Linked DNA regions of Aureimonas sp. SA4125. The protein of the gene in region 1 interacts with the protein of each later gene in a pairwise test. Links are inferred from orthologs where the notes say so. Each region holds a gene or a part of one and is shown on either strand. Other genes may lie near its edges. The genes, in order: secA, ybgC and Sa4125_RS18725.

Evidence for each region.
Region 2: the proteins of secA (region 1) and ybgC interact in binary tests that used the Escherichia coli proteins (3 or more experiments, as listed by UniProt). The link is inferred for Aureimonas sp. SA4125 from one-to-one orthologs.
Region 3: the proteins of secA (region 1) and Sa4125_RS18725 interact in binary tests that used the Escherichia coli proteins (3 or more experiments, as listed by UniProt). The link is inferred for Aureimonas sp. SA4125 from one-to-one orthologs.

What each region holds. Positions count from the first base shown.
Region 1 is NZ_AP025032.1:3,840,189-3,850,528, forward strand. Bases 3,999-7,243 are described here. They hold secA (preprotein translocase subunit SecA), read left to right. Parts: upstream 3,999-4,355; coding sequence 4,356-7,043; downstream 7,044-7,243. Outside these bases: Sa4125_RS18200 (hypothetical protein), read right to left, coding at 1-289; Sa4125_RS18205 ((deoxy)nucleoside triphosphate pyrophosphohydrolase), read right to left, coding at 467-874; Sa4125_RS18210 (GNAT family N-acetyltransferase), read right to left, coding at 950-1,741; bifunctional glutamate N-acetyltransferase/amino-acid acetyltransferase ArgJ, read right to left, coding at 1,722-2,963; Sa4125_RS18220 (peptidylprolyl isomerase), read right to left, coding at 3,041-3,967; Sa4125_RS18230 (murein L,D-transpeptidase family protein), read right to left, coding at 7,411-8,415; Sa4125_RS18235 (acetyl-CoA carboxylase carboxyltransferase subunit alpha), read right to left, coding at 8,726-9,679; Sa4125_RS18240 (site-specific tyrosine recombinase XerD), read right to left, coding at 9,851-10,340. UniProt on the Escherichia coli protein: Required for protein export, interacts with the SecYEG preprotein conducting channel.
Region 2 is NZ_AP025032.1:835,569-845,508, reverse strand. Bases 6,384-9,228 are described here. They hold ybgC (tol-pal system-associated acyl-CoA thioesterase), read right to left. Parts: upstream 8,109-9,228; coding sequence 7,659-8,108; downstream 6,384-7,658. Other genes in these bases: Sa4125_RS03830 (esterase-like activity of phytase family protein), read left to right, coding at 8,238-9,228; tolQ (protein TolQ), read right to left, coding at 6,662-7,369; tolR (protein TolR), read right to left, coding at 6,384-6,576. Also shown: ATP-dependent zinc metalloprotease FtsH, read right to left, coding at 1-68; Sa4125_RS03875 (hypothetical protein), read right to left, coding at 196-567; Sa4125_RS24130 (hypothetical protein), read left to right, coding at 628-1,599; tol-pal system protein YbgF, read right to left, coding at 1,533-2,495; peptidoglycan-associated lipoprotein Pal, read right to left, coding at 2,750-3,295; Tol-Pal system beta propeller repeat protein TolB, read right to left, coding at 3,541-4,785; Sa4125_RS03850 (hypothetical protein), read right to left, coding at 4,945-6,117; more of tolR, read right to left, coding at 6,127-6,383; more of Sa4125_RS03830, read left to right, coding at 9,229-9,940.
Region 3 is NZ_AP025032.1:3,942,145-3,952,144, reverse strand. What follows is about bases 2,990-5,894. They hold Sa4125_RS18725 (alkaline phosphatase), read right to left. Parts: upstream 5,264-5,894; coding sequence 3,716-5,263; downstream 2,990-3,715. Other genes in these bases: Sa4125_RS18720 (copper chaperone PCu(A)C), read right to left, coding at 5,418-5,894; Sa4125_RS18730 (hypothetical protein), read right to left, coding at 3,171-3,608; Sa4125_RS18735 (ABC transporter ATP-binding protein), read right to left, coding at 2,990-3,174. In the rest of the region: Sa4125_RS18750 (arsenic transporter), read left to right, coding at 1-145; Sa4125_RS18745 (ArsO family NAD(P)H-dependent flavin-containing monooxygenase), read left to right, coding at 142-1,203; Sa4125_RS18740 (ABC transporter permease), read right to left, coding at 1,292-2,488; more of Sa4125_RS18735, read right to left, coding at 2,485-2,989; more of Sa4125_RS18720, read right to left, coding at 5,895-5,903; Sa4125_RS18715 (TonB-dependent receptor), read left to right, coding at 6,334-8,484; Sa4125_RS18710 (hypothetical protein), read left to right, coding at 8,559-9,521; Sa4125_RS18705 (hypothetical protein), read left to right, coding at 9,756-9,962; Sa4125_RS18700 (hypothetical protein), read left to right, coding at 9,973-10,000.

The DNA.
Region 1 (10,340 bases):
GGGTACCATCCGGGAAGAGAAGGCACGGTCCCTTGTCGGGGTCCGTCAGCACGCTGAGGCGCGACACGTAGTGTTTCTTGTCCGAACGGACGCTCGAGCCCGTCGTGACGGTATCCAGCGTCTTGACGCGCTCGGCGGCCACGAGCTTGGCCTGGTGATCGGCGGTCGGCACGACGATCATCGCCAGCGCGACGGCAATCGATCCGAACAGGAGCGTGGCGCGAAACAAGCCGCCACGCGCTTCGACGAGGGTGTCGGAAATCCCCGACTTCTGACTGACATCTCTCATGGAACACCTCCGTCTGGCAAAGCGAGGCGGACCGGACCGCCGTCGCCTTCTCGACTTTGACTGTGCCGTGGGAGCGGTGAAAATTGCCTTAAACTGTCCTCTGGTCCTTCAGGATCGATTAGCACCTGAGGCAGGCATTTTCGGCGCGCCGCGGGCGGCAGCGGCGGGGCTCGCCGCTCAGAGGAGGTCGACGAGGAAGGGGATGATCGGCGCGTCGGCCGGCGGCATGGGATAGTCGCGCAGCGCTTTCGGCCGGACCCATTTCAGCCTTTGTCCCTCGCGCGGTGTCGCGATGCCCTCGAATCGGCGGCAGACATAGAGCGGCATCAACAGGTGAAAGTCCTGATATCTATGGCTTACGAAGGTAAGCGGCGCGAGGCAGGCGGCCTTCGTGACGATCCCGAGTTCTTCCTCAAGCTCGCGGATCAGCGACTCCTCGGGTGTCTCGCCCGGCTCGACCTTGCCGCCCGGAAACTCCCAGAGGCCGGCCATCGACTTGCCCGCCGGGCGCTCTGCGATGAGCACCCGCCCATCGGCATCGACCAGCGCGCACGCGACGACGAGAACCAGACTGATTGCAGACATGCTGAAGAGATCCTTAACTCTCGGACCCCGGCTGGTCCGCAAAGGCTGCGTGAGCGAGGTCCGGCTCGACGCGGTTCAGGCAGGCGGCGCGCGGTAGACATAGCGATAGGCCTCGACGAAGCCGAGCTTCCGATACATGGCGAGCCCCGCCGCGTTGTCGGCCTCGACCTGCAGCCAGGCGGTACGCGCCCCCATCGCCCGCGTGTGGCGCAGAGCCGCCGTGACGATGCCGCGGCCGATGCCGCGTTGCCGCCGGTCAGCGGACACCGCGACATCGAGGACGCCGGCAAGGTCGTTGTCCCGGATCGCCAGGGCGACGGCGACCGGTCGGGCTCCCTCCTCGAGCAGAAAGAGCGCCGAGGGCGGCCGGATCAATTCGAGGATCTCGGTCAGTCCCTCCCGCAGCTCGGCCGGCCGCTCGTGTACGACCAGACTGGCTTCGATGTAGCGATGGACGTCGCCGATCGGCGTGAGCTCGGACACGACGTCGGGGTCGCAATCCGTCAGGTCGAGACCGGCAAGATCTGCCGAGAAGACGATGGATTCGCCGAAGGACGACCAGCCGAGATCGTCGAGATGCTGGACAAGCTGCGGCGGCGCCAGCGGCGACTGGCGAAACAGAAAGGGCCGACCAAAGGACTTGAACCGCGCGGCCGCACGCTCGACCCTTGCCGGAATGTCGAGATGGTCGGATCGGTCGAGCGGGTTGACCGAGTTCAGGCGCTTGGCGGGAAAACCCGCGGTCAGCCTGACCGCCCAGGTCCCGTCGAACTCCGTCTGGCTCGCGGGCCAGGCGCGAAAGCCTGCGGCCTCCAGCCGCCGGACGACGGCGAGCTGCGTCAGGTTCTCAGCTTCGATAGTCGCCATTGATCTCGACATAGTCCTTCGTCAGGTCGCAGCTGTAGACGGTCCAGCGCCCGCTGCCGAGACCGAGGGCGACATGGATCGGCACTTCCTGCCCCTTCATCACGGCCGCGGCCGAAGCTTCGCTGTAGTCCGGATCGCGCTCGCCGTTCAGCGCCACGCGAACCCCGCCGAAGGAGATCGTCAGCCGGTCGCGGTCGGCGGGCTCGCCGGCCTTGCCGACGGCCATCACGACGCGGCCCCAGTTGGCGTCCTCGCCGGCGACGGCGGTCTTGACCAGCGGCGAATTGGCGATCGACAGCGCGATGCGCTTGGCCGAGGCGTCGCTGACGGCGCCCTCCACCGTCACCTGGATCTCGTGCCGGGCGCCCTCGCCGTCCCGCGCCACCTGGCGGGCGAGATCGAGGAGCATGCCGGCGAGCGCCGAGCGGAAATCCTCCAGCCTGATATCGGCAGGATCGGAAATCTCCGGGCACCCGCGGGAAGCGGCAGCGCCGGTCGCGATGAGAAGCAGCGTGTCTGAGGTCGAGGTGTCGCTGTCGACGGTCACCGAATTGAAGCTCGGCTCGACCGCCTGCGACAGCATGGCCTGGAGCGTCGCCGCCGGCAGCGGCGCATCGGTCGCGAGGAAGGAGAGCATGGTCGCCATATCGGGCGCGATCATGCCGGCGCCCTTGGCGATGCCGTTCAGCGTGACAGTGACGCCGGCGATCTCGACCGCACGGGTTGCGAGCTTCGGATAGGTATCGGTGGTCATGATGGCGTCGGCAGCGTCGCGCCAGCGTGCGCCGGTCGCCTCCTTGGCAAGCCCTTCCAGAAGATGGCTGAACTTGGCGGCGTCGAGTGGCTCGCCGATCACCCCGGTCGAGGCGAGGAAGACCTCGTTCGAGCGGCATCCCACCGCCTCCGCCGCGGCGACCGCGGTCATCGCCGTCGTCTCGCGGCCACGCCGTCCGGTGAAGGCGTTGGCATTGCCGGAATTGACGACGATGGCGCGAACGCTGCCGCCCTTCAGGTTCTCGCGGCAGAGATCGACAGGCGCGGAAGGACATTTCGAGCGGGTGAAGACCCCGGCGATGCTGGCGGGGGCGTCCAGCACCATCATCAGAACATCGGTCCGGCCCTTGTACTTGATGCCCGCCGCGGCGGTCGCGATGCGCAGGCCCTCGATCGCCGGCAGGTTGGCATAGTCGGTCGGTGCCAGCGGCGAGATGCTTGTGCTCATGGAAGTCCCCATCCCAGTGTCATTGAAAAAGGGGCGCGCCATCGCTGGCGCGCCCGTCAGTGTCCGGCGGTGGCTGCTTACTGCGCGGGCGCCGTGGCCGGCGCGGCATCGGCGGGCGCAGCGCCCGCAGGTTCCGCGCCCTCGGCCGGCGGAGCGGAGGCGGCCTTTTCCATCGCCTCGACGGCGGTCTTCATCGCCGGATCGACGTAGACGACCTTCTGTTCCTCGCGCGCCTTCTGCACCAGGACCATGTACTTCTCGCGCATGATGACCTGACGGATCTGCTCCTTCACCGCGTCGAACTCGGGCTGCTTCTGCGGGCGCTTCTCGGTCACCTGGATGATGTGCCAGCCGAACTGCGTCTGCACGGGCTGCTGGGTATACTTGCCGACTTCGAGCGCGTAGGCGGCCGTCTCGAACGGCGGCACCATCTGGCCGGGGCCGAAGAATCCGAGATCGCCGCCCTCGGGACCCGAGGGACCGTTCGACTGCTCGGCGGCGAGCGTCATGAAGTCGGCACCGCCGTCGAGCTTCTTGATGATTGCCTCGGCCTCTTCCTTGGTCTTCACCAGGATGTGGCGGGCATGCAGTTCCTCGACCGGCTTGATCTTGGCGACCTCGGCGTCGTAGCGCGCCTTCAGCTCGTCATCGGTGATGGCGTCGACGCCCTGCTTCTGGAAATAGGCATTGTGCAAAGCGCGCTCACGCAGGAAGGCGATGCGCGCCTCGACGACCTTGTCCTTCGCGATTCCGGCCTTCTCGGCTTCCTGCGCCAGCGACTTGATGTCGATCAGCGCCGAGAGGACGGCGAGTTTGCGCTGCTCGGGCGGCAGCTTGCTGAACTGCTCGCCGAGATCCTGCGCAGCCAGGTCGAGATCGCCTGCCGTGATCGACTGGTCGCCGACCTTGGCGACGACATCGCTATCGGCGGCCAGCGACGGGACGGCCAGCGTCATCAGGGATAGGCCGGTTGCGGCGAGCAGAAGCTTGATGGTCTTGGTCATGAAGGTTCCTCGGGTCATCTCGGGGTAAGAAGCCGGCGCCCGTTGCCAGATCTTCCTGAAAACGGGTTCTGAAAGTCTTGGCTTTGCGGTCTTTTAAGGGCCGGAGCGCGCCTCTCTGCGGCGTTGACATCGCTTTGCCCCCCTCTTATCTCTCTCGCGTCGTCAAAGTCCAGCCGCGCCCCTGTCGCGACCCAGGCAGACAGGGGACGGGCCTTATGCCGGAACGATACGCAAGCCCCTGATCCTGCTGCGCAATTGGCTTCGGCAAGCCGGCATGGCGGCACTGCCTCGTGATCGGTTGGGGCAAGGTCTGGACCGCTTTGCGGCCGCTCGTCGGTAGATCCCTCCACCGGCAAGCGTCTCGATTCATCTTTAGAAAGGCCTGTTCATGGTCAGTCTCGGCGGCATCGCCCGCAAGTTGCTCGGTTCGTCGAACGATCGGGTTGTTCGACGTTTCGAGCCCTTCGTGCGGGAAATCAACGCGCTCGAGGCCTCGCTGGTAGGCTTGAGCGACGAGGCGCTGCGCGGCCGTACCGACGAGTTCCGAGCCCAGATCGCCGCCGGCACCCCGGTCGACAACCTGCTCGTTCCGGCCTTCGCGACAGTGCGCGAAGCCGCCAAGCGGGCTCTCGGCATGCGCCATTTCGACGTCCAGATGATCGGCGGCATGGTCCTGAACCGCAAGTCGATCGCCGAGATGCGGACCGGCGAGGGCAAGACCCTCGTCGCGACCCTACCCGTCTATCTCAACGCGCTTGCCGGCAAGGGCGCGCACGTCGTCACCGTGAACGACTATCTCGCCACGCGCGACGCGGAATGGATGGCCAAGGTCTATCGCTTCCTCGGAATGTCCGTCGGCATCATCACGCACGGCCTCTCGGACGACCAGCGTCGCGCCGCCTATGCCTGTGACATTACCTACGCCACCAACAACGAGCTCGGCTTCGACTACCTGCGCGACAACATGAAGTACGAGCGCGGCCAGATGGTGCAGCGCGGCCATCACTTCGCGATCGTCGACGAGGTCGACTCGATCCTGATCGACGAGGCGCGCACGCCGCTCATCATCTCCGGCCCGCTCGACGACCGATCCGATCTCTACAAGACCATCGACGCCTTCATCCCGCAGCTCGGTCCCGAGGACTACGAGCTCGACGAGAAGCAACGCCAGGTCTCGTTCACCGAGGACGGCACAGAGAAGCTCGAGCGTCTGCTGGAATCGGCGGGCCATCTCGTCGGCGCCTCGCTCTACGACATCGAGAACGTCGCGATCGTCCACCATGTGAACAACGCGCTGAAGGCCCACACGCTGTTCCAGCGCGACAAGGACTACATCGTCCGCAACGACGAGATCGTCATCATCGACGAGTTCACCGGCCGCATGATGCCGGGCCGGCGCTATTCGGAAGGCCTGCACCAGGCGCTGGAAGCCAAGGAGGGCGTCACCGTCCAGCCCGAGAACCAGACGCTCGCCTCGATCACCTTCCAGAACTATTTCCGCATGTACGAGCGTCTTGCCGGCATGACCGGCACGGCGTCGACGGAAGCGGCCGAGTTCGGCGACATCTACGGCCTCGATGTGCTGGAGATCCCGACGAACCTGCCGGTCAAGCGCATCGACGAGGACGACGAGGTCTACCGGACGGCGGACGAGAAGTTCAAGGCGATCGCCAACGAGATCAACGAGGCGGCTGGCCGCGGCCAGCCGGTCCTCGTCGGCACGACCTCGATCGAGAAGTCCGAAATGCTGGCCGAGCGGCTGGCCAAGGGCGGGCTGAAGAATTTTCAGGTGCTGAACGCCCGCTATCACGAGCAGGAGGCCTATATCGTCGCGCAGGCGGGCGTGCCCGGCGCGGTGACGATCGCCACCAACATGGCCGGTCGCGGCACCGACATCCAGCTCGGCGGCAATGCCGACATGCGCATCGAGCACGAACTGAAGGACATGCCGGAGGGCCCGGAGCGGACCGCCGCCGAGGAGGCGATCCGGACCGACATCAAGCGCCTGAAAGATCAGGCGCTGGCTGCCGGCGGCCTCTACGTTCTGGCCACCGAGCGGCACGAGTCGCGGCGCATCGACAACCAGCTGCGCGGCCGCTCCGGCCGTCAGGGCGATCCCGGCCGGTCAAAGTTCTTCCTGTCGCTGCAGGACGACCTGATGCGCATCTTCGGCTCCGAGCGCATGGACACCATGTTGACCCGGCTCGGCCTGAAGGAGGACGAGGCGATCGTCCACCCCTGGATCAACAAGGCGCTGGAGAAGGCGCAGAAGAAGGTCGAGGCGCGCAACTTCGACATCCGCAAGAACCTTCTGAAATACGACGACGTGATGAACGACCAGCGCCGCGTCATCTTCGAGCAGCGGCTCGAACTGATGGATGCGGAAGGGCTGACGGAGACGGTCACCGACATGCGCCAGGCGACCATTGAGGCCGCCGTCGCCCGACATATTCCCGAGCGCGCCTATCCCGAGCAGTGGCAGACCGCCGAGCTGCGCGAGGAGTGCCTGGAGCTTCTCAACCTCGATCTGCCGATCAAGGAATGGGCCGACGAGGAAGGCATCGACGAGACCGTCATCCGCGAACGCATCCTCGACGCCGCGGACGCCATCTTCGCCGAGAAGACCGAGCGTTTCGGGCCGGAGATGATGACCTACATCCAGCGGTCGGTCGTCCTCCAGACCATCGACCTTCTCTGGCGCGAACATCTGGTCAACCTCGATCACCTGCGCTCGGTCGTGGGTTTCCGCGGCTACGCCCAGCGCGACCCGCTGAACGAGTACAAATCGGAGGGCTTCGAGCTCTTCGAGACGATGCTCGGCCATCTGCGCGAGCGCACCACCGCGCAGCTGATGCGCGTCGAGGTCGTGCGGCAGGATGAGCAGCAGCAGTCTCAGGACGATCTGCTGCCGATGATGACGGCGCATCACATCGATGCCACGACCGGCGAGGACGATGCCACCGGCCTGTCCGCCGACAACGAGGATCCAAGCCTCTGGGGTGTCGTCGGTCGCAACGAGCCCTGCCCCTGCGGCTCGGGCAAGAAGTTCAAGCACTGCCACGGCGCTTTCGCCTGAGAGCGGGAGCCGGCAGGCGGCACGTTCAAGGACCGGGGCGGCAGCGTCCCGGTTTTTTATGCGCTGACTGAAGCGTTGCCGCCCTCGGAATGCGGGATGGAGCCGGCAACCGGCCTTGTCCCGCCTCGATCGGCGTCGCTGGCTGGGAAGTGCCGGTGGCGCGGCGCTTTCCGGCGCGGTGCCGGCAACGAAGGACGATTTGAGCGCGACGGCTTCGCTGCGGCGCTCGTCGGCCGAGCACTCCGACGGGGCAAGCCGCGGGAGGAGGTCCGCAGCCCATCCCGCGCCTTGGCGTTCGGTCGGCTCGCCATGACCATGCGAACGGCCGGCCGCCGACGCGGTCCGGCGACGCGCGGCCCGGCCGGGACTACTTCGTGAAGCCGTCGAAAACGGTCGCCTTGCGGGTCTTCAGCGGCTTGCCGAAACGGTCGAAACCTTCGCGGCGGTGCTGCTCGGCGGCATAGGCATCGGCGGTGATCGGCGTGCCGGTCTTGTAGCTGAAGGTCGAGACGGGCGCGAATTCGTGCGGCTTCATCTGCGCAAACAGCCTGTCTTCCTCGGCCTGGTCGGACAGGCGCTTGGCGGCGACCTCGACGGTCTCCTCGACCACCGGGCAGGGCCCTGCCGGCAGGAGGGTCTGGCCGGGCTCCAGCAGGGGATCGAAGACGTAGCGCTTTTCGCAGACGCCGACATTCGGCACACGCTTGGTGAGTTCGAAACGGTCCGACCCCTCCTTCAGCATCTTCCAGAACGCGTAGTGCTCGGACTGGCGATGCCGGGCAAGGTTCTTCGGTGTCATGCGGAAGGGAAAGGCCTGGATCTGGAACGAGCGCTGACCGCCGGCAAAGCTGTCACGGGCGAGCGCGTAGAGTTCCTCGACCTGCCAGTCGTCCATGGCGTAGCACCCGGACGAATTGCACGAGCCGTGGATCATCAGGTTCTGGCCGGTAAAGCCGTGCGAGCGGTCATAGGCGTTGGGATAGCCGATGTTGACGGCGAGATGGTGCTGAGAGCCCGGGTTCAACTGCGACGGCACGACGGTGTAGAAGCCCTCGGGCCCCTGGCGATCGCCTTCGGCCTTCTTGGGCCCGAGCTTTCCGGACCAGGCGCAGATCGAGTAGGTCTTCAGAAGTTCGTACTTGCCGCTCGACTTCTGCTTCCAGACCTCGAGCGCGGATTCTTCCTTGAACAGACGAACCAGGATCGGCGACGTCAGCCCCATGTCCTTGGTCTTCATCACCTTGATGAGGGCAGCGGGAACCGGCGCCTGCGGTCCCATCAGGTCGCCGAAATCGGCGCCCGGCTGACAGGCCGAGACGGCAAACAGGCTGACCGCGAGCGCGGCGGCAGTGATCAGACGTCTGACGAGCATGCCCGTCCCCCTGTTCGGCAGGGGGCTTCAACCCCGCTGCCCCTTGCATCCATCCTGCCCCACGGCCGCACAGACCGCTGGCACCAGCCCGAACCCTGGCAAACCCTTGCTCGGACTCAGACAATTTGTCTCTTGTTTTGACTCCGCGGGCCCTAACGATGCGTTAACATCGCAGCCCCGGCCGCGGAATACGCCCTTCGATCCCACAAGGACGACGCCATTGTGACGAAGGTCGAGCGGTAACGCTAGGTCACGAGCGTGGCGGTTCTGCCACGATCGCCGCAAAAGGGGACGAGCGGCCCTGGCGAACTTACAAATTCCGGCCGATCGCCAGGAACTTTTCGCGGCGTTCGCGCCGCAGCGTCGCGCCATCGCGGGGCGTCAGTTCCGCAAACGCCGCCCGGATGCGCTCTGCCGTGGTGTCGATCGCCACACCGGCATCGCGATGCGCGCCGCCGATCGGCTCGGGCACGATTTCGTCGATGACGCCGAAGCCCTTCAGGTCCTGTGCGGTGATCTTCATCGCCTGGGCAACGTCCTGCGCCCGTGTCGCGTCGCGCCAGAGGATCGAAGCGCCGGCTTCCGGCGAGATGACGCTGTAGATGGCATGCTCCAGCATCAGCACCCGGTTGGCTGCTGCCAGCGCGATGGCACCGCCCGAGCCACCCTCGCCGATGATCACCGACACGAGCGGCACCTTCAGGTTGAGGCAGGCCTCCGTCGAGCGGGCGATCGCCTCGGCCTGGCCGCGCTCCTCGGCGCCGATGCCGGGATAGGCACCGGCCGTGTCGACCAGCGTCAGGACCGGAATGCCGAAACGCTCGGCCATCTCCATGATGCGGACAGCCTTGCGGTAGCCCTCGGGGCGGGCCATGCCGAAATTGTGCTTCAGCCGGGTCTGGGTGTCAGACCCCTTCTCCTGGCCGATGATCGCGATCGACTGCCCGTCCAACCTGCCGAAGCCGGAAATGATGGCGTGGTCCTCGGCGAAGAAGCGGTCGCCGGCCAGCGGCGTGAAGTCGGTGATCATCCGCTCGACATAGTCGAGGCAATGCGGCCGGTCGGCGTGACGGGCGACCTGCGTCTTCTGCCAGGGCGTCAGCTTTCTGTAGAGGTCGAGCAAGGCATCGTGCGACCGCTTCTCGAGCCGCTGGATCTCCTCGGTGACGTCGACGCCATCCTTGTTCTCGCCGATCCCCTTCAGCGCGATGATCTGGCTTTCAAGGTCGGCGACCGGCTTTTCGAAGTCGAGATAGTTGTGCATGAGCGACCGAAGCCGTCCTTTCGACACAGGGAGATCCCCGGCACCTCTCGTGAGGTCAGCGGGGCTTGTCGGCCGCCGGCGGAAGGCGGGTCAGAGTGCGGCGCAAACTGACGATGTGCCCGCGTCTTGTCAAGAAATGCCGTCGACCGCCAGCCGGGCCGCGGTGCGGGGTCAGTCGCGGCTCGTCTCCGACAGCGGGTGATGATCGGTGACGAGGCGGATCAGGCGCTCTTCCAGGACATGGGTATAGATCTGCGTCGTCGAGATGTCGGCATGGCCGAGAAGCTCCTGCACGGCCCGGAGGTCGGCGCCGTTCTGCAGAAGATGACTGGCGAAGGCATGCCGCAGCACGTGCGGAGAAACGCGCGCAGCGGGAATCCCGGCGCGCGCCGCCAATGCCTTGAGGTCGCGGGCAAAGGCCTGGCGGGTCAGATGACCGCTTTCCGACAGAGCCGGAAACAGCCAGGGCTGCTCGGCCGGAGACGGCATGCCGGGCGCTTTCAGCGCCGCAAGCGCCTCTGCGAAACCCGCAAGCGCGTCGCGGGCACGCTCGCCGATCGGCACCATGCGCTCCTTGTCGCCCTTGCCGCGAACGATCACCAGCCGATTCTTCGGCCGGAGCACCGAACGCGGCAGGCTGACGAGTTCCGAGACGCGCAGG
Region 2 (9,940 bases), 3.0 Mb from region 1 along the record:
TGGAATACCGCGACGATCAGCAGACCGATAATCGCCCACAGCGCAATATTGCGAAAATTCTGGTTCATTTGAGGTCCTGACATCCGCGTCGTGGGCAATTGGAATATTGCCGCAACGGCTAGAGCGAAGATAGGTGCATGCTCACGGCTTGCCAACTGCATCGGGCGCATTTGCGGCGATTTGCGCACCCACCGGTTAACCCCCGGTGGCGGCATGGCGGCCGCATCCCCCCTGCGCTCCCGGCATGTCCGTGGGAAGATCGGCAAAAAGACGCCAGGACAGGCGCTCCCGAATCACCAGATCGTGCAGGCCGGGCCCGAGTTTGCGGTGAAGACAGGCGGGCGCCGCAACCGGCCGGCCCGCGACATCGATCGCGACGGGCAGCGTCCGCTCGGTCGCGTTGCCGAGACCGAGACGGCCCAGCGGCACCAGCGATACGGCTGCCTCGTCAGCCCTGCCCACAGCGCTCAAGACCGTGAACCGGCTGTCGAAGACGGTCGGGCCGCCGGGGACGATCGCGGCGGGTGGCGGCCCGGCGCGACCATATTCGCGCGCAAAGACCAGCATCTGCGTTCCGGCAACGCTTGCGCCGCCGAGCGTCGCCGCGACAGGGCGTCCGATGCCGCCTTGAAGCCTTTCGAGCAGGCGCGCCGTCGCGCCATGGGCTGGCGGATAGTCGCCGGCGCCGACGACGCGCAGGACGCGACCGACGAGGTCGATCGCCGTCTCGCCGCCGATATCGGCAAGTGCGCTGCGATCGAGACGGAGCGTTCCGAGCGGGCAAAGAGAGAACTGCCCACTCGCCTGCAGGCGGGCCAAAGCCGCGGCGAGCCGTTGGTCGGCCGCATCGCGCGTCGCGGCATGACCGGCAATCGCCTGGAGGACGGCGGCCCGGTCGAAACCCCTCTCGGCAAGGACATGGCGCAGGCGGGCACGGTCGAAGCGGGGATCGCGATTGCTCGGATCGTCGACGGGGTCGAGGCCGCACACGGCAGCCTTCAGCGCCGCGCCGGGGATATCGAGAAAGGGGCGCAGCAGGACGAGCCCCGGCGCCAGGGCGCGCTCAGCCCGCATTCCGGCAAGACCGCGATTGCCGGCCTGCCTGGCGGCGGCCAGAAAATGCGTCTCGATCTGGTCGTCCTGGTGATGGCCGGTCATGACCGCCGCGGCACCCACTTCCCGCGCGGCCTCGGCAAGAAGCGCATATCGTCCCGCGCGCGCCCTGCCCTGGAGATTTCCCCCAGGATTGGCACCGGTCCAGCGGCGAACGAGGTGGGGGAGACCGAGGTCGGCCGCGGCCTTTCCGACGGCCAGGGCTTCCGCCGACGATTCTGGGCGAAGGGCGTGATCGATCGTGACGACGTGGAAGGCGAGATCGGCTCGGCGGGCGCCGAGGGTCGCGGCTGCCCGCATCAGCGCCAGCGAGTCCGGCCCGCCGGAAACGGCAAGAACGACCCCCTGCGGTCCCGGGCCCAGAAGCGACAGACTTCGCCGCAGAGAGCCGTCGAGGCGGGCGGCGGCGGAGCCAAGCGTCAGCAGTTGCTGGCGGCCGCTTCCGCCTGCAGCTTCTTCTTCACGTTGGCGCTCATCTGCGGATAGCGCTTGGCGACTTCCTTGAAGGTGACGCAGGCCGTGTCGCGGTTGTCGAGCTTGGCGAGCGACATGCCGAGCTTCAGCATCATCTCCGGCGCCTTCGGGCTCTTCGGGTGGGTCTTCTGCGCGGTCAGGAAGACCTCGGCGGCATCGGTGTATTTCGCCTGCTGGAACAGACTTTCGCCGAGCCAGTACTGGGCATCCGGGGCATCCGCCGCATCGGGATAGGTGTCGGCATACTGGCGGAAGGCGTTCTCGGCGAGATTGTAGTCGCCGGCGAGCATGTAATTGTAGGCAAGGCCGTAGAGTTCGCCCTCGCTGCCGGGCTTGATCGAGGCGACGGTGGTCGACCCGGCCGCCGGTGCCGCCGGAGGCGTTGCCCCCGATGTGCCAAGGCCGGTGGTGTCGAGACCCCCGCTGAGGAGACCGCCGATCTCGTCGCCGCTGCCGGCGGTGGGCGCGGAGGTCGAGGCCACCGTGTCGGAAGCGGCCGGAGCAGTGGAGGGCAGTCCAGCGGTGGCGGTGGGTGCCGCGGCAGGGGCCGGTGCGGCCTCGGTCCTCTTTTCGCCTTTTCCTTCCAAATCCTGGAAACGGAACTCGTTGTCCTCCTGCGTCTTGCGCAGCTGTTCCTGCAGCTGCAGCACCTGGAAGGACAGTTCCTCGAGCTTGCCGTTCAGCCGGCGGTTGTCCTCTTCCAGCTGGTTGATGCGCTGCACCGGATCGCTCGCCTGGGCGTAAAGCACCGGTGCGTCGACGCGTGCGGCAGGGGCGGCTGGAGCTGCGCGATGGGGCGCGGACATCGTGCCGAAGTCGAGGGGCAGCTTCAGGGCGTGGGCCGGAAGGGCGGCCGTCATCAGGACCGCCGCAGTCGCCATGAAGCGGGTCAGGGTCAGCATCGTCATGGGCAATTCGTCCTCTCTCGTCCGCCACCGAGGGCCTCTGCGCCCTCTCCTTACGCGGGCGGACGCTCGCAGGCCAGCATGGGCAATGCAGTGCGGCCAAAGTGTGCCCCGTTGCATTCCTGCCGCAGATCCCTGCTGCAGATCCCTGCTGCAGATCCCTGCTGCAGATCCGGCACGCGATATTGAGCCCCGGCAAACGAAAGCGGCCCCGAAGGGCCGCCGGCATCATTCGATGAGGAGCGTGGTTAAGCCGGTCAGCTGCCGGCGCCGTTGAGGACGGTGACGGCGCGGCGGTTCTGCGACCAGCAGGAGATGTCGTCGCAGACGGCGACCGGACGTTCCTTGCCGTAGGAGATGGTGCGCATGCGGGCCGCTGCGACGCCCTGACGGGTGAGGAAATCGCGGGTTGCCGAAGCGCGGCGCGCGCCGAGCGCAAGGTTGTACTCGCGGGTTCCGCGCTCGTCGGCATGGCCCTCGACGGTGATCGAATACTGCGAATACTGGTTCAGCCAGCGCGCCTGGGCCGTCAGGGTCTGCTGCGCATCGGCGCGGACGACCGAGGAGTCGGTGTCGAAGAAGATGCGGTCGCCGACATTGACGGTGAAGTCCTGGCTGGTGCCCGGTGCGGCAGAACCACCGACGCCGCCGGCGCCACCCAAGCCACCGTTGGCGCCGTTGAGGCCGAGGCCGTTCGCGTTGTCCGGCAGGCCGCCGTTCTTCTTGGCGCAACCGGCCAGGGCGAGGGCCGCCATCAGGGCGAGTGCGATGCGGCTATGGGCCAATACGGCGATCCGGCTCATGGCCAGCTCCTTCAAATCAGATGAATTCGTGTTGGAAGACGTTTACCCTAATCGACCTTAAAGCGAAGTAAACGCTCGGAAACCATCGCTGATGCAGCACGAGGCCAGGGCAATGGCTGGACAGGGTTTGAGTCGAGACGAAGGCGGTTCTCGTGGGGACCGCCTCCGTCGTCTGGGATGCCGTTTTTCCCTGCCGGGTTGTTGCAGCGGGGCAACGCCGTCCTGGGATCTCCAGATCCCTGCGGCTACTCGCGCGAGGGCGACCAGGCAGGGTCGGACGCGTATCCGGGCGTCGTCACCTTCTGCTCGTTGCGGCCGGTGAGGTCGATCGAATAGAGCTGCGGTCCGGTGCCGCCCTGTGGATCACGGAAGAACATCAGCACCCGCCCGTTCGGCGCCCATGTCGGGCCCTCGTTGTGAAAGCCGGAGGTGAGAATGCGCTCGCCCGAGCCATCCGGGCGCATGACGCCGATCTGGAACTGGCCGCCGGTCTGCTTGGTGAAGGCGATGAGGTCGCCGCGCGGCGACCAGACGGGGGTCGAGTAGGAGCCGTCGCCGAAGGAGACGCGCTGCTGGCCCCCGCCGTCGGCGCCCATGATGTAGAGCTGCGGCCGGCCGCCGCGATCGCTTTCGAACACGATGCGGGCGCCGTCGGGCGAGAAGGACGGCGAGGTATCGATGGCCGTGGTCGAGGTCAGCCGGGTCGTGGCGCGCGACCGCAGGTCCATGGCGTAGAGATTGGCGTTGCCGTCCTGCTGCAGGCTCATCACCACCTTCTGCCCGTCCGGCGAGAAGCGCGGCGCGAACGTCATGCCGGGAAAGTTGCCGACGACCTCGCGCTGGCCGGTCTCGAGCTGCAGGAGATAGACCCGCGGCTCCGACTTGCCGAAGGACATGTAGGTGATTTCCTGGCGGCTCGGCGAAAAGCGCGGGGTCAGGACGAGGTCGCTGCCGTCGGAGAGGTAGTTCACGTTGGCGCCGTCCTGGTCCATGATCGCCAGACGCTTGACGCGCTGCGTCTTCGGTCCGCTTTCCGAGACGAAGACGACGCGCGTGTCGAAATAGCCCTTCTCGCCCGTCAGCCGCTCGTAGATCGCGTCGGCGATGATGTGCGCGACGCGGCGCCAGTTGTCGGGCGTCGTGTAGAACTGCTGGCCGTCGAGCTGCGTGCCGGCGAAGGTGTCCCAGAGCCGGAACTCGACGCGCAGGCGGCCGTCGGCCTCCGGCGTGACCTTGCCGGTGACGATCGCCTGGGCGTTGATGACGGTCCAGTCGGCAAAGCGCGGCGCGACGTCGGGGCCCAGATCCTTCTGGATGAAGGCGGCGGGGTCGATCGGGGCAAACAGGCCGGACCGCTTCAGGTCGGCATTGACGACCTGCATGATCTGCGCGCCGACCTGACCCTTGGCCTGGAACTGGTTGATGGCGATCGGCAGGGGATCGACGTTGCCGCTGGTGATGTCGATGTTGATCGCCGCCTGGGCCGGCATCAACGTGCCGCCGATCAGGAGTGCGATGGCGGCCAGCGCCGCCTTGAAGTCAAATTTCATGTCGGGACCTTCGTTGCATTCGGGACGCTGGCGGCGTGGCGGGCCTTGCCCGAGCCGCTCCGGCCGTCCGTGGCTCGCCGCGGCGATGGATCGGAAAAATCAGTACATGGCGCTGGGGTCGAAATTGAGGGTCGTGTCCTCCCAGCCCCCGGCATACATCTCCGCCGGAAGGTTGAAGGGCGCGCAACGCCTGATGGCGCGCACCGCAGCCTCCGCCGCGATGCGGGCGGCGCCCGAGCCACCGCCGCCGGCGACGATGTCCGGCGCGCCGACGATGGCGCCCGAGGGATCGAACTGGATGCGGATCGAGACCTTCATCTCGTCGCCTTCGGTGCCGCCGCCCGGCACCGAATAGCAACGCCGCATCTGCTCGTTGAGAAGCCCCTGGATCTCGCCGAGCTGGCTGCGCGACAGTTTCGTGCCCGTCGTCCGCTCGCTGCCGAGCGAAGCCTGCTGGTTGGACCGTTTGGCGCCGCCACCGGCGGCCTTCTGCTTGTTGATCGCGGCAGCCGCCATCGCCTCGAAATCGGACGGCGCGTCGGAATCGCTGTCGGCCGCCGCGTCGGCGTCGCGCGCCTTGGAAGGCTTGGCCGGAGCGGGTTTCTCCGCGGCCGGCTTGGCGTCGGCGGCCTTCGCCTCGGCGACCTTGACGGGCGCCGGCGGCTTCGGCTTCGCCTGCGGCACCGGAACATGCGCGGGGGCCGGATCTGGCTTCGGCTCCGGATCGGGCTTCGGCTCGTCGTCCTTGGCGGCGGCGATCATCTCGGCCAGCGGGTCGATCTCGGGCGTGGTTTCCGTCGGTGTCTCGGTCTTGACCGGAACCGGCTCAGGCGTCGGCGCCGGTGGCGGCGTTTCGGCAACCTTCGGCGGCTCGGGCGTCGGCTCCGGCGGCGGCGGCGTCTCGGCGACCTTCGGCGCCTCGACCGGCTTGACCTCGGGCCGTGCTGCCGGCTTCGGCGCGCCGGTCTGCGGCGTCTGGTTGTTCGTCTTGTCGGGGGTCGGCGGCGTCTTCAGATCCGCCTCGTTGTCGCCGACGTTTTCCGCCGGCATGGGCAAGGTCTCGGGCCGCTGCGTCGGGGTCGGGGCCGGCGCGTCGGAAATCGGCGCGGTCTTTTCGCCTTTCACGCCCTCGAAGGCGTTCGACATGACGATCTCGACCGGCAGCGCCTCGGCATAGGTCGCGTCGAGAGACGGCGGAGACGACGACGACCACAGCCCCAGGGTAAGGGCTGCGACGTGCAGGACAGCGGAGGTGGCGACACCGGACTTCATCTCAGCCGATCAGCTCGTCGTCTCTTGATCGGTCACGAGACCGATATTGGTGAAGCCTGCGAGCGAGATGCGCGACATCACCTGCATGACCGTGCCGTAGTCGACGGCGCGGTCGGCGCGCACGAAGATGCGCTCCTCGTAGCCGGCCTTGGCGATTTCGGTGAGCTTGGAGACCAGTTCCTCGATCGGATAGGTCTCTTCCTGGATGTAGATCTGCCCATCCGACTTCACCGCGACGGTGATCGGCGTCTTCTCGGCGTTGAGCGCCTTGGCCTGTGTCTTCGGAAGTTCGAGCGGAACGCCGACCGTCAGAAGCGGCGCGGCGACCATGAAGATGATGAGCAGCACCAGCATGACGTCGACCATCGGCGTCACGTTGATCTCGCTCATCAGTGCCCGCTTACGGCTCCTGCGCCGGCGCGAACCGCCCGATGCCGCTCCGCCTGTGGACATGCCCATATCGATCGGCTCCTGAGTTCCGAAGCGGCAGTGCTCCGGTCGGTTTCTGCGGCGCCGGAACGCGGCGTCGTCGTGCGTGTTCGGCTCAGCGGGTCGTGGTGCGCTCGTCGATCTGGCGCGACAGAATGGCGGAGAACTCGTCGGCAAAGGCCTCGAGCCGCATGCCGAGCTTGCCGGCATCGGCAGACAGCTTGTTGTAGGCGATGACCGCGGGGATGGCGGCCACGAGGCCGATCGCCGTGGCGAGCAGCGCCTCGGCGATACCCGGCGCGACGACGGCAAGGTTCGTCTGCTTGGAGGCGGCGATCGCCTGGAACGACGTCATGATGCCGACCACCGTACCGAACAAGCCGATGAAGGGCGCGGCCGAGCCGATGGTGGCGAGGAAGCCGAGGCGCGATTCCAGCCCGTCCATCTCGCGGGCCAGCGTCACATCGAGCGCCTTTTCGATGCGGGTGTGCAGGCCGATCGGCGAGCGGGCCCCCTTCTCGAAGGATTTTTTCCATTCCCGCATCGCGGCGACGAAGAGCGCGCCCATGCCCGTCGTCTTCTTCTCGGAGAGCGTGTGATAGAGCTCCTCGAGCGACTGGCCGGACCAGAAATTGTTTTCGAAGGTGTTCAGCTGCCGGCGGAAACTTCCAAAGCGCATCGACTTGTCGATGATGATCGCCCAGGTCCAGACGGACGCGCCAAGCAGGCCCAGCATGACAGCCTTGACGATGAAGCCGGCCTGCCAGAAAAGATGCCAGAGCGAGACCGTCGCTTCGGGTGCCGCAAGAGCGCTCTGGGCGATCTCGTTCATTTGCTAGACCCTCGAAATCTCAAAGCCCGGTTGCCGGGCAGGCTGTTCGCACACGCAACAGGGAAATGCTCGATCATCCCCGTCGGGGCGATCGAACCGCCTTCGCGCTCTTAATGCTCTGTGCTGCCGATGACCCGACCGTTCTACACAATTTGAATCAAGCGAAAGAATGGCATGCGTCACCGGCAGTCCCGGGCCCCTGCATTCAAACAGCATTAACCTTAAGCAATCGTTGACGTGAATGCTGCACTGCCGTTGCGGGAGTGGCGGACCTGGCGATTCAGGGAGAGGCGGCGGGACGGGCGAGGATCGCCGAGACGGCTTCCGGCATCCGGCGCGGGCGACCATCCGGCGAGATCACGGCGACCTTCACCTTCGCCTCGATCAGGACGTCGTCGCCGCGAAGGATGCGCTGGGTGAGGATGATCCGGGCGCCGCCGAGAAGCTCGGTGCGGGTCTCGACGCGAAGCACGTCGTCGATCCGGGCCGGGCGCAGGAACTCGATCGACATCTGGCGCACGGCGAAGGCCATCGGCTCGCCGTAGGCACCCTCCGCCAGGGCGCGATGCCCGATCCCCTTCAGGCGGAGGAAATCGGTGCGACCGCGCTCGAGGAAGTGCAGATAGCGGGCGTGATAGACGACACCGGAGAAGTCCGTGTCCTCGAAATAGACCCGCACGTCGAGACAGTGGCCGTCATCGGTGAGCCAGCCGGAAAGTTCGGTGTTCATGGCGTTCCGGTAAGGCATCGAAGCGGCGTTGTCATCGTCTGGAGCCCGCGGATGCGGCGATCGGGGCTGTCATCCCCGTGTAACAGTCAGCTGTTTAGGAAGGCTCCCCAATCCTTTTCGAGAGCTCCGATGATCGCCAAGACCGCCTCGCTCGCTGCCCTGCTGCTCGCATCGACCGCGCTGGCCGCGTCCGCCGCGCCGATGTTCAACCGCGTGGCCTCCTTTGCGGTCGCCGAGAACATTCCGGCCGACAAGGACCAGAAGTCGACGTCGTCATCTGAGATCATCACCGCGACGCCGGACGGCATGACGCTCATCTACAGCGACAGCCCGCTCGGCGGCATCGGTTTCGTCGACATCGCCGACCCGAAAGCCCCCAAGGCCGGTGGCTTCCTCTCGCTCGACGGCGAGCCGACCTCGGTAACGGTCGTCGGGACAAAGGCGCTCGTCGGCGTCAACACTTCCCAGTCCAAGACGGAGCCTTCCGGGAAGCTCGCCATCGTCGACATCGCGACGAAGACCGTGGAGGCCACCTGTGATCTCGGCGGCCAGCCCGATTCCGTCGCCGCCTCGAAGGAGGGCACGCTTGTCGCCGTCGCCATCGAGAACGAGCGTGACGAGGATCTCAACGATGGCGCGATCCCGCAGCTGCCCGCCGGCGATGTCGTTATTTTCGACCTGAAGGATGGCGTCGCCGATTGCGGCAGCCTGAAGCGCGTGGACGTCACCAAACTTTCCGACGTCGCGCCGACCGATCCAGAGCCGGAATTCATTGCCTTCAACGACCGGAACGAAATCGTTCTGTCGCTGCAGGAGAACAACGCCTTCGTCGTGATCGACGGCAACACCGCGAAAGTCACCGGCCACTTCTCCGCCGGCTCCGTCGACCTCGACAAGATCGACACGGTCTCCGACGGCAAGTTCGATTTCACCGGCAGCCAGAAGGGTCGGCTTCGCGAGCCCGACGCCGCCAAGTGGCTCGACGACAACCGCTTCGTCGCCGCGAACGAAGGCGACTACGAGGGCGGCTCGCGCTCCTTCACCATCTGGAACAAGGATGGCACCGTGCTCTACGAGAGCGGCGCGTCGCTCGAAAAGGCGGCCGTCATGGCCGGCCACTATCCGGACAAGCGCTCGCGGGCCAAGGGCATCGAGCCGGAGGGCCTGGAAGTCGGCAAGTTCGGCGAGGATACGCTGATCTTCGTCCTCGCCGAGCGAGCTTCGCTGGTCGCCGTCTACAAGGATACCGGCGCCGAGCCCGAACTCCTGCAACTGCTGCCGTCGGGCGTCTCGCCGGAAGGCGGGATCGCGATCCCCTCGCGCAACCTCTTCGTCAGCGCCAACGAGGCGGACCTTGGCGAGGACGGCGGCGCGCGCTCGCATGTCATGATCTACGAGAGGTCGGAAGGGCCGGCGGCCTATCCGCAGATCGTCTCGACCGAAGTCGATGGCCAGCCGATCGGCTGGGGCGCCCTTTCCGGCCTTGCCGCCGACCCCGAGACGGCCGGCACGCTCTACGCCGTCAGCGACAGCTTCTATCGCTCGCAGCCGGCGATCTTCACCATCGACGCGACGAAGCGGCCGGCCGAGATCACCAAGGCGCTTCCCGTCACCCGCGACGGTACCGCGGCGCAGAAGCTCGACATCGAGGGCATCACGCCCGATGGCGACGGCGGTTTCTGGCTGGCATCGGAGGGCGACGCCGCCAAGCTGACGCCGCATGCGCTCTACCGTGTGAACGCCAAGGGCGAGATCAAGGAAGAGATCGCCTTCCCGGCCGAGCTTCTGGCCGGCGAGACGCGTTTCGGCGCGGAAGGCATCGCCAAGATCGG
Region 3 (10,000 bases), 100 kb from region 1 along the record:
GACCCTCCTCTGGCTTCACGTCCTCGCCGGCAAGGGCCAGACCATCACCTGGGGCCAGTACATGAAGGTGGGGCTCGTCATCACCCCGCCGGTCCTGCTCGCGACGCTCGTCGCTCTGTGGCTCTGGCTCCCGGTCGTCTCATGAGCGGGCCGCTGCGCGACGTCGTCGTCATCGGGGCCGGACAGGCGGGCCTGGCGATCGCCTATTACCTGCGCCGGGCAAAGCTCGACTTCGTCCTCCTCGACGCCGAGCCCAGCGCGGGCGGCGCCTGGCGCCACGGCTGGGATTCGCTTCGGCTGTTCTCGCCGGCGGGCTACAGCTCGCTGCCGGGATGGCCGATGCCGGAACCGACGACCCCCGGCAATCCGACGCGGGACGACGTGATCGCCTACCTCGCCGCCTACGAGGCACGCTACGCCCTTCCGATCGAACGTTGCGTCCGGGTGCGATCCGTCGAGGCCGGGTCTGACGGCCTGGTGGTCTCATCGAACGAGCGGCGGTGGAACACCCGCATCGTGGTCAGCGCGACAGGCACGCTGGAAGCCCCCTTTTTCCCGCCCTATCCGGGACAGGCTGAATTCAACGGCGAGCAGCTCCATTCCGCCGACTACCGTTCTCCCGATCGCTTTCGCGGCAAGACCGTCCTCGTCGTTGGCGGCGGCAATTCGGGCGCGCAGATCCTGGCGGAAGTGTCCCTCGTCGCCGACGCGATCTGGGTCACGCCCGAGCCGCCCCTCTTTTTGCCCGACGACGTCGATGGCCGGGTCCTCTTCGAACGCGCCACGGAGCGTTTCCGGGCCGCCCGCGAGGGACGCGAACCGTCCACGGGCGAGGGCGGGCTCGGCAACGTGGTGATGGTACCTCCCGTGCAGGCGGCGCGCGCGCGCGGCGTGCTCCACGCCGTGCGGCCCTTCGCCCGGTTCACCCCGGACGGCGTGGTCTGGCGCGATGGCACGCGGACGGCGGTGGACGCGGTCATCTGGTGCACCGGCTTCCGGCCCAATCTCGATCACCTCCGCCCGCTCGGGATCGTCGGTGACGACGGCCGCGTGGCGACGAACGGGGCCCGATCGGTGGCCGATCCTCGTGTCTGGCTGCTTGGCTATGGTGACTGGACGGGTCCGGCCTCCGCAACCCTCATCGGCGTTTCCCGGACCGCGCGCGACGTCGGCGGCACCATCGCAGCCGAACTCGCGGCCTGAACCAGCATACGGCAGGCGCCGCTCGGCGCACCGTCTCGCCGGCACCCTTCGAGCGTGATGCGAACGTCACCCCGCCGATCGACGTGTTCTAGCCGCGCAGCGTTTCGGCCAGGGGACGCCGATGCAGCAGAGCGGCGGGCAGGAGCGCGACGAGCCCGCCGACGGCAACCACGAGGGCGGCGAGGATCAGCTCGGGTTTGCCGAGGGTCGGGGTCATGGCGATGCCGGTCTCGCGGGTGATGACGATCGACAGGATCTGGGCCAGGCCGTAGCCGATGAGGATGCCGATGACGGAACCGATCGCGATCATCGCCGTCACGCCGGTCCAGACGACGGCGAAGATGTACCAACGCGAGGCGCCGAGTGCCCTCAGGACCGCCAGGCGCTCGGTCTGGAGCTGGATGAGCGCCATCAGGCCGGCGAGGATGGCGGCGACGACGAGGAGTTGCGTCGTGAAGGTCAGTATGTCCATCACCGACCGCATGTCGCCGAGAACGGCATAGAGTTGCACGAGCACCTCGGCCGGGAAGAAGGCCGTCGTCACTTCCGACCGGTAGGCGCTCCTCAGGCCATAGGCCGACGGCACCGTATCGGGCGATAGGACGACGGCCGGAACGCCCGGGAGGAAGGCCGAGTCGAAGGGCGGGCCGATCCGCGTCTCTCCCGGCGGATGCCCCGTCGGCAGGCCGTGGACACGCCAGTTCTGCTCGACGGGAACGACGATGGCGGTGTCCCAGGGCGTGCCCGTCCGAGCCATGCGGCCGACGACCATCAGCCGTGAATCGTGCGGCCCCTCGGCGGCCGCGCCATGGCCGTGCGCGGGCCGAAGCGTCGCGCCCATCGGATAGGGCGAGGCAAAGCCGACGACCGCCTCCGTCTCCGCCGCAAAGGACCGGCCCTCGGCGAGGGGGCCCGAGAGCCTGTCGACGAAGGCGGCGGTCGTGCCGACGACGGAGAAGCCGGCGACCGAATCGCCGAAGGCGATCGGGGCGGCGAGCGTCGCCTTGGGCTCGGCGAGCAGTCTTGCCACGGTCTCCGGGGCCAGAAGCTCCACGGCCGAGGGCTGGAGGTAGACGACATTCATCAAAATGTCCGTCTGGCTTCCCGGTGCCGCGACGATCAGGTCGAAGCGATCGGCGGCCCTGGCGCTGCCCTGCCGCAGCGCGCGCTCCTGCGCTGAGACGGCGACGCCGAGCGCGACCGCGAGCGCGACCAGCCCGATGAAGAGAAGGATGGTCGCGCGGTTGCTGTCGTAGAGGGTCTTGACGATCGGAAACGGGTTCACGGCGCGGGCCTCTGGCGAAGTTGCCCCTGCGCCAGCTCGTGGACGACGTCGGCGACCGCGATCAGCGCGGGGTCGTGCGTGACCGTCACGACTGTCCGCCCCTCGTCATGGGCGAGGGCCCGGAGCAGGGTCGCGACCTCTCGGCCGGAAAGGCTGTCGAGGCTTGCCGTCGGCTCGTCGGCGAGAATGAGGGGCGGGTCGAAGAGGAGAGCCCGCGCGATCGCGACGCGCTGCCTCTCGCCGCGGGAAAAACCCTTCAGCGTCTTGCGGCGCGTGGGAACGCCGAGTCGTTCGAGAAGCTGATCCGCGCGGGCATGGAACGGCCTGGCCGACAGGCGGTCGAACCAGGCGGCGACGACGACGTTGTCGCGCGGGCTGAGCTCGTCGATCAGGTGGAAGCTCTGGAAGACGAGCCCGACCGTGTCGCGCCGCCAGCGGTCGCGGCGGGCCTCCGACAAGGCGGAGATGTCCGCGCCTGCCACGCTGACGCGCCCCGCTTGCGGTCGCACGAGGCCGGACAGGACGCTGAGAAGCGTCGACTTGCCGGAACCCGACGGCCCGGTGATGGCGACGAGGGAGCCGGGCATGGGCGCGAAGGAGACGCTGTCGAGGACGGCGATATCGGTCCCGCCGGAATCGGCATAGCGGACGACGATTCCCTCGGCAGTGAGCTGCGGGGCGGTCATCCGACCCGTTCGAAGTCGGCATTCTGAAGCCGGACGCGGCTGACGAAGCCCATTTCCGGATCCTTCGTCGTCCCGAGCTCGAGCGTGCCGGTGACGCGGATCGGGAAGTTGAAGGGCACGACGCTGATCGGATCCTCGGTGTAGACGACGATGATGTCGCTCGGCCAGTCGGCCTCCGTCTCGCAGAAGGGGCAGACGGACATCGGCATCCGCGTCAGCACGAAGAACCGCGATTCCGCCTTCAGCGGCGGCGCCATGAAGCCGAGCATCTCGATCGTCTGGCCTTCGAGGTCTTTCGCGCGCTGCGAGAACACGGTCTGGCGCTCGTAGAGATCGCCGAACGCGATGGTTGGCACGGCGGCGGGCGCAACGGCCATGGGTCCGGCGGTGCCGACAAGCGCGAGCGAGATGAGGAAGCGGCGTCTGTCGAGCATCTGTCTTGCCTCCGCGAATGTCGAAGCCGCCGGTCAGGGAGACCGGCGGCCCTCGAAGGTCGAGCAGCACCGCAAGCGGGGCCGCCGATCCTCTCCTTGATCGCGCCTTACTGCTTCTTGCCGAGGCCCGAAGCGTGGCTCAGCACGTGGTAGACATAGTTCTGCTCGACCGTGCCGTGGAAGAGGTGCGCATAGGGACCCCAGGCGTAGACGGCGACGTCGTCGCCGGCATGGGTCTCGCTCGACAACGGCACGGTGGCCGGCTGGAGGTAATCCATCGTCGTGGTGTCGACGTCGCTGAGATCGGGGCGCAGGCCAGCGGGCTGCGCCTTCGACTTGTCCTCGTCCTTGCCGACCGGCGGGAAGTAGGCGCCGGGGCCGTTGGCATAGCTCAGGGTCGTGTAGGGCTTGCCGTCGCCGGCCAGCTCCGGCTCGTCGTCGACATTGACGACCTTGCCGAAGATCGGGTTGCCGCGCTTGGGATAGCCGTTGATCGTCATCGTGTGGCCGTGGTCGGCGGTGACGACGAGCAGCGTGTCCTCGCGGTTGGTCTTCTCCAGCACGGCCTTGACCGCGGCGTCGAAGGCGAGCGTGTCTTCCAGGGCGCGCTGGGCGTTGCCGGCATGGTGGGCGTGGTCGATGCGGCCGCCTTCGATCATCAGGACGTAGCCCGTGTCGTTCTGCGCCAGACGGTCGATCGCCATCGTGGTCATCTCGGCCAGCGAGGGTTCGCCCGCGGCGTCCTTGGCCCGGTCGGCCTCGTACTCCATGTGGCTCATGTCGAAGAGGCCGAGCACCTTGGCGCCCGAGGCGACGTCGACGGCGTCGAAGCCCTTCTGGTCGAAGACGAAGACGTTGTTGTTGGACTTGGCGGTCCATTCGGCGGTGAGGTCACGCTTGTCGGTGCGGCGGCCGGTCTTCTCGGCGTCTTCCGGATCGGCCATTTCGGCCGGCATGAAGTAGGCGCGACCGCCGCCCAGGGCGACCTCGAAGCCGTCGCCGGCGGTCCAGTTGACGAGCTGGTCGGCGACGTCCTTGCAGCCGGCGGCCTTGCCCTCTTCCGAAATGTCCTTGTCGCTTTCCCAGTCGCGGACCGGCGTGTGCGCGTAGGACGCGGCCGGGGTGGCGTGGGTGATGCGGGCGGTCGAGACGACGCCGGTCGCCTTGCCGGCGGCCTCGGCCATTTCGAAGATCGAGGTGACCTCGCCGGCGAGGGCGGCCGGGCAATCGCCGACGGCGACCGTCTGGTTGACGCCGATCACGTCGTTGCGCGTCTTGACGCCGGCGAGCATCGCCGTCGCGGTCGGCGCGGAGTCGGACACCTGGCCGTCATGCGAATAGGTCTTGGCCAGCGCCATGAAAGGGAAGGTGTCGACCGCGAGGTTGTTCGACTCGCCGTCGACGCCGCGCTTCTGACCGTCGAGGATGCGGGCGGCCGTGACGGTCGCAACGCTCATCCCGTCGCCGACCATGATGATGACGTTCTTGGCCGTACCCGTGATCGGCTGCATCGCAAGACGCTGGGCGAGGTCGGCCTCAGCGGCGGTGAAATAGCTGTCGCTCGCCTGCGGCAATGCCTCCTGGGCAACAGCGGGAATGCAGGTGACGAGCGCCAGCGAAGTGCCGGCGAGGAGCATCGAAGCGACGCGGCTCATGGAAAACCTCCAACAGGAAAGACGTTCGACCGCCCATTCGGGCCGGCTCGATGGCCTCTTCGTAAGTCACCTGCATGACGGCCGCGTGACGATTCCCCGATGCGCACCGGGCAGGGAGGGCAACCGGCCGGATGCCGCCGACAAACGTCTCGGCTCAGTGTTCATGCCCGGCATGGCTATGCTGCCTGGCATCGATCGCTTCGACCTCGACGGGGATGACGACGTCGCCAGCCCGCTCGAAGGTGAGGATCACCTCCATTTCGCTGCCGACGACGAGAGGCTCCCCGAGGTCGCGCAGTTCCAGGGCCAGCCCCCCCGGATCCAGCTCGATCTCGCCGGGTGGCACGTCGACAGGTCCCGTCGCGGTCGTGGCGACGTCGCCGTCGACGATCGTCAGTCCGACGACCGTCACCGAGCCGGCCCGTGCCGATCTGCCGCCCATCAGGCGATCGGCCGGGCCTGCGTTCTCGATCTCCATGAAGACCAGGGCGTCGCTCCCCGCGTCCGCCGCCCGGGTCCAGGCGTGGACGATCTTCAGGTCGCCGGCGGCGGTCGCGTGCCCGGCGTCTTCGGCACGCGCGCCCGAACAGAGGAGGATTACCGCGAGCGCCGCGCGTGGTGTTCGAAAATTCCTGAGCATGACGGTCCGATCCAGTGGCAAGTCGTTGACACATGCCGCGCCAACATTGCGGTGCTGTGACAGGCCGCCGAGACCACATGCGCTGCAAGGGTTTCAAGTCGCGCCGCGAGGCGGCCGGCCGTCGGCGCCGAGCATGTCCAAGAGGGCCGCGCATGCGGCTTGCCACCTCTGGCGAGATGCCTCGCCTATCGCCTGTCAACGCCCGGTCGTGTCGAAGAGGCCTGCCGATCCCAAGACCTCGGCCAATCGCCTCGGTCTTGCTTTCCTGAAGGGCGCCGTCTGCTTCGCCGCAGACCGACAGAGCCGGTGTTGTTTAGACAGATTCCAATTGTAAGCCAGCTATATTGACTCCTATACTCATGTTTCGTATCCGAAACATGACTGCAAGAATCATGTTATAGGTGTGCGGATGTGCCGGCGAGTTAAGCCTTTGGGCTGGGCAATTTTGTCCGGTGTCGTCGTCACCGGTGCGAGCGCCCAAGACGCGCCGATCGCCCTTGATCCGATCACGCTCTACAGCGAAAGCGATCGCTGCGTGCCGCTCGGATCGAGACGCGAAGAGGGGGACCGGCGCCCTCTTTGCGTGGGCGAAGGCGCGCAGCGCGGCTATGTCGTCGGCGACACGTTCGACCGCGGCCAGCTCGATCGCCTCCCCAGCGGCTCGCAGGCGCAGGATTTCGTCAAGCGGCTGCCCGGCGTGATGACCGGCGGTGCACCGGGCGAAGACAAGGATGCCCGGGTTCTCGGCCTCGACAAGGAATACACCCGCACGTCCATTGACGGGATCGTGCTGCCCGACGGCGGCGAGAAGCGCGAGTTCAACCTCGACAACCTCCCGTCCGGCCTCGTGGAATCCGTCGAGGTCATCCGCGGGCGCCGGGCCGACATGGAAGCCGATGGGCTTGCCGGCCGGATCGAGGTCAAGCTTGCCGACATTCCGGAGACGCCGCGCTGGGAGGCCGAGGGGGCCTTGGGCGGAAGCTCCGACGGACTGCCGCTTTATAGCCTCGGTATTCTTGGCGGCGGGATGTATTCGGAAAGTTTCGGCGCACAGGCAGGCCTGACCCGCGCCCGGAATTCCAACGGCAAGACCAAGGAAAAGCTCTCTGCCACCGGGACGCTCGCCGAGTCCGAGGACGAGGAGAAGTCGATGGAGACGGTCGGCGCTCTCGCCGACTTTCTCTGGCAGAACGATGCCAATGCCTTCCACCTCAAGCCGCTGATCCTCAGCCTCGACGAGGACAAGGACAAGATCAAGAACAAGTTCAAGGCCGACGGATCCGCCAATGGATCGGAGACCGAGATCGAGGAGAAGGAGAAGCGCACCTACGGTCTCAGCGGTTCCTGGCGTCACGACCTTGATGCCTGGGACGGCGCGAGTTTCGAGATTCGCGGCGGGCATTACCGCACGACGGAGACCAGGGACAAGGAAAAGCGCATCTTTGCCGCCAGCGGCGCGGAGGCCACCAACAAGTTCGAGACGGAGACTGAAGACAAGCTCGACCGGATCACTTTCGGTCAGGTCGACATCCTCATGCCCTTCGACCTCGGTGGGGTCCACCATGGTGTGAAGACCGGTGCGCTGCTGCGCGTTCGCGATCGGACCAAGGAAAAGGAAAAATCGGTCGGCGGCGTCGTTCAGGCCCTCGAGGCCAAGGAGGTCTATGCCATCGACGAGACCGTCGGAGCGGGCTACATCCTCGACGACATCAACTTCGGCAACGGGTTTTCCATGGCCCCGGGCGTTCGCGTCGAGGCGAGCGAGCTCGATGCCGCCATTGCCGACGGGACCTCGGCGGGCGGCAGCGTCGTCGACATCCTGCCTTCGCTTCCGGTCCATTTCCAGGCGACGGATGCATGGTCGATCGACGCCGGCGTCGCGCGCCTCGTCAACCGGCCGAAGTTCGACAATCTGATCCCGCAGAACTCCGACACGCTGCTCGGCAATCCGGACCTCGATCCCGAGCGGGCCTGGGCCTTCGACGGCTCGGTCACCTACCGGACGCAGGACCTCGAACTGTCGCTCGGTGTCTTCCACCGGGAGATCGAGGATCTGATGGAGACGGTCGACACGGGGACGCGCAACGACGACGGCGATCAGATCTACCAGTATCAGAACGTCGGCGACGGCTGGACGAACGGCGTGATCCTCAGCCAGCGCGCCAACCTCGCCGCTCTCGACGTGCCCGCTCTCAGCGGCTTCGTCATTTTCTCGACACAGACCTTCGCGCGCAGCGAAGTCACCGAGGCCGACGGAACGAAGCGCCGGTTCAAGGAGCAGGCGCCCTTCTTCGGCGATCTCGCCCTGCAATGGAGCGACCCGACCGAGAGGATCTCGCTGTCTGCCGGTCTCGGCTACTTCTCGGAAATCGACTCCGGCGGCGACAGCGCAAGCGACAGCCGCGATGCGGAACTCACTCTCGACCTCGCTGCCAATGCCCGCATCAACGAGACCTACGAGGTCTACGGCCTCGCCAAGAACGTCACGGCGACCGAGCGGGTGAACCGCAAGGCGGACGGCACGATCGACATCCAGGAAGGGGTGCAAAGCTATTTCGCCGGCATTCGGGCGAAGTTCTGAATGGCGACCCCTTGTCTTATCCGGACGGGATGCTCAGCGATGGCCCCGCCATGAGGGTCACGGGATTGATCGGCATGGCTGGACCTTCAGCCGTTCAACGCAGCGCCCGCACGCCCCGGGCAACGCTCCTGCGCGAACTGGCGGCGCTGATGCTCGCCCATCCCTGGCTTCTCGCACTGACGGTCCTGCCGAACATCATCTCGCCCGCCGTCGCGCCCGTTCAGGCATGGCTGGCGAAGGAAGTGCTGCAGGAAATCTCGCAGAACGAACGTCTGTTCAGCCTCGTCGAGCTTCTCGCCTACGCTCCCTATGCGATCGCGGTTTTCGTCGGTCTGACCTTGCTGCACATCGTCGAGAAGGTCACCAACCGGATGTATGACGATCGTCTCCTGATCGACGTGCAGCGCCGCTGGTTCGAGATCCGCGGCGAGGACTGCGCGGGCGCCCATGTCGCCAAGGCGACCAACGACTGCCGCAACGTCGTCAAGCTGTTCGACCTCGCCCAGAAGGAGATCTGGGTCGTCATCGTCGGCGTGCCTGCCGTGTTGATCTGGCAGCTGACGCTCGCCCCGGAAATGCTGCCGGCCCTCCTGGTCTCGGCGCTGGTCCCCTTCGCCGCGTCGCTGGCTTTCGGCGCCATCATCCAGCGCCTCAGCCACCGGGGCATGATCCTCATCAGCGGCGTCAGTTCCGCGGTCGCCCAGGGCAATCGCCAGCGGCTGCACGAGGAGCAGGAGAAACTCTACGTCAACCGCGTGAAGTTCGAGCTGACAAAACAGGTCAGCGAGGCGATCGGCGAGTTCGCGTTCTGGCTCTCCCTGGTCTTCCTGCTGCTGATTTCGCTGTCGGGCATCTGGCCGCTTCTGCCTCCCGAACTCACCGCGGCGCAGATCGGCGTCTTCCTCGTGAACCTGAAGCTGTTGAACCAGCCACTGAGCGCCATCACCAAGATGCACAACAAGATCCGCGAAAGCTGGCCCTCCGTCAGACGCACACTGCGCCCCCAGGAAGTCGCCGAAGGGGAGTTCGCCCCATGAGCGAGCGGTCCCGGTGCACCTGCCACGATATCGACGAAGAAGCCTTCCGAGCCGCCTGCCGGGCGGGAGCGCACACCGTCAAAACCTGCTTCAGAACCATCGGCTGCATGCCCAAGTGCAACAAGTGCATTCCGCTGGTGAGAAGCGTGCTGAGAGACTTCGAAAACTCAGTGCGAGACGACGTCGCTTTTGTGGCGACGAGAATGCCCAACGCTTCAGAAAGAGAGGATACATATGAAGCAGATGTTCAAGACCAAGATCGCCCACATGCTGGAGAACGGGGACAAGCTCGAGCTTGAAGCCTTCGTCGAGGCGACCAGCCACGACGACGCTTTCGGTCAGGCCAAGGATCGGCTGAAGTCGGTCGTCTCCGAACTGGCCGGTATTGCCGACATCGAGATCGACAAGAGCAAGGTCGAACTCGGCGCGCACAAGCACTGAGGGATTGGCCATGACGATGCATGAAAGCAAAGTCCTTC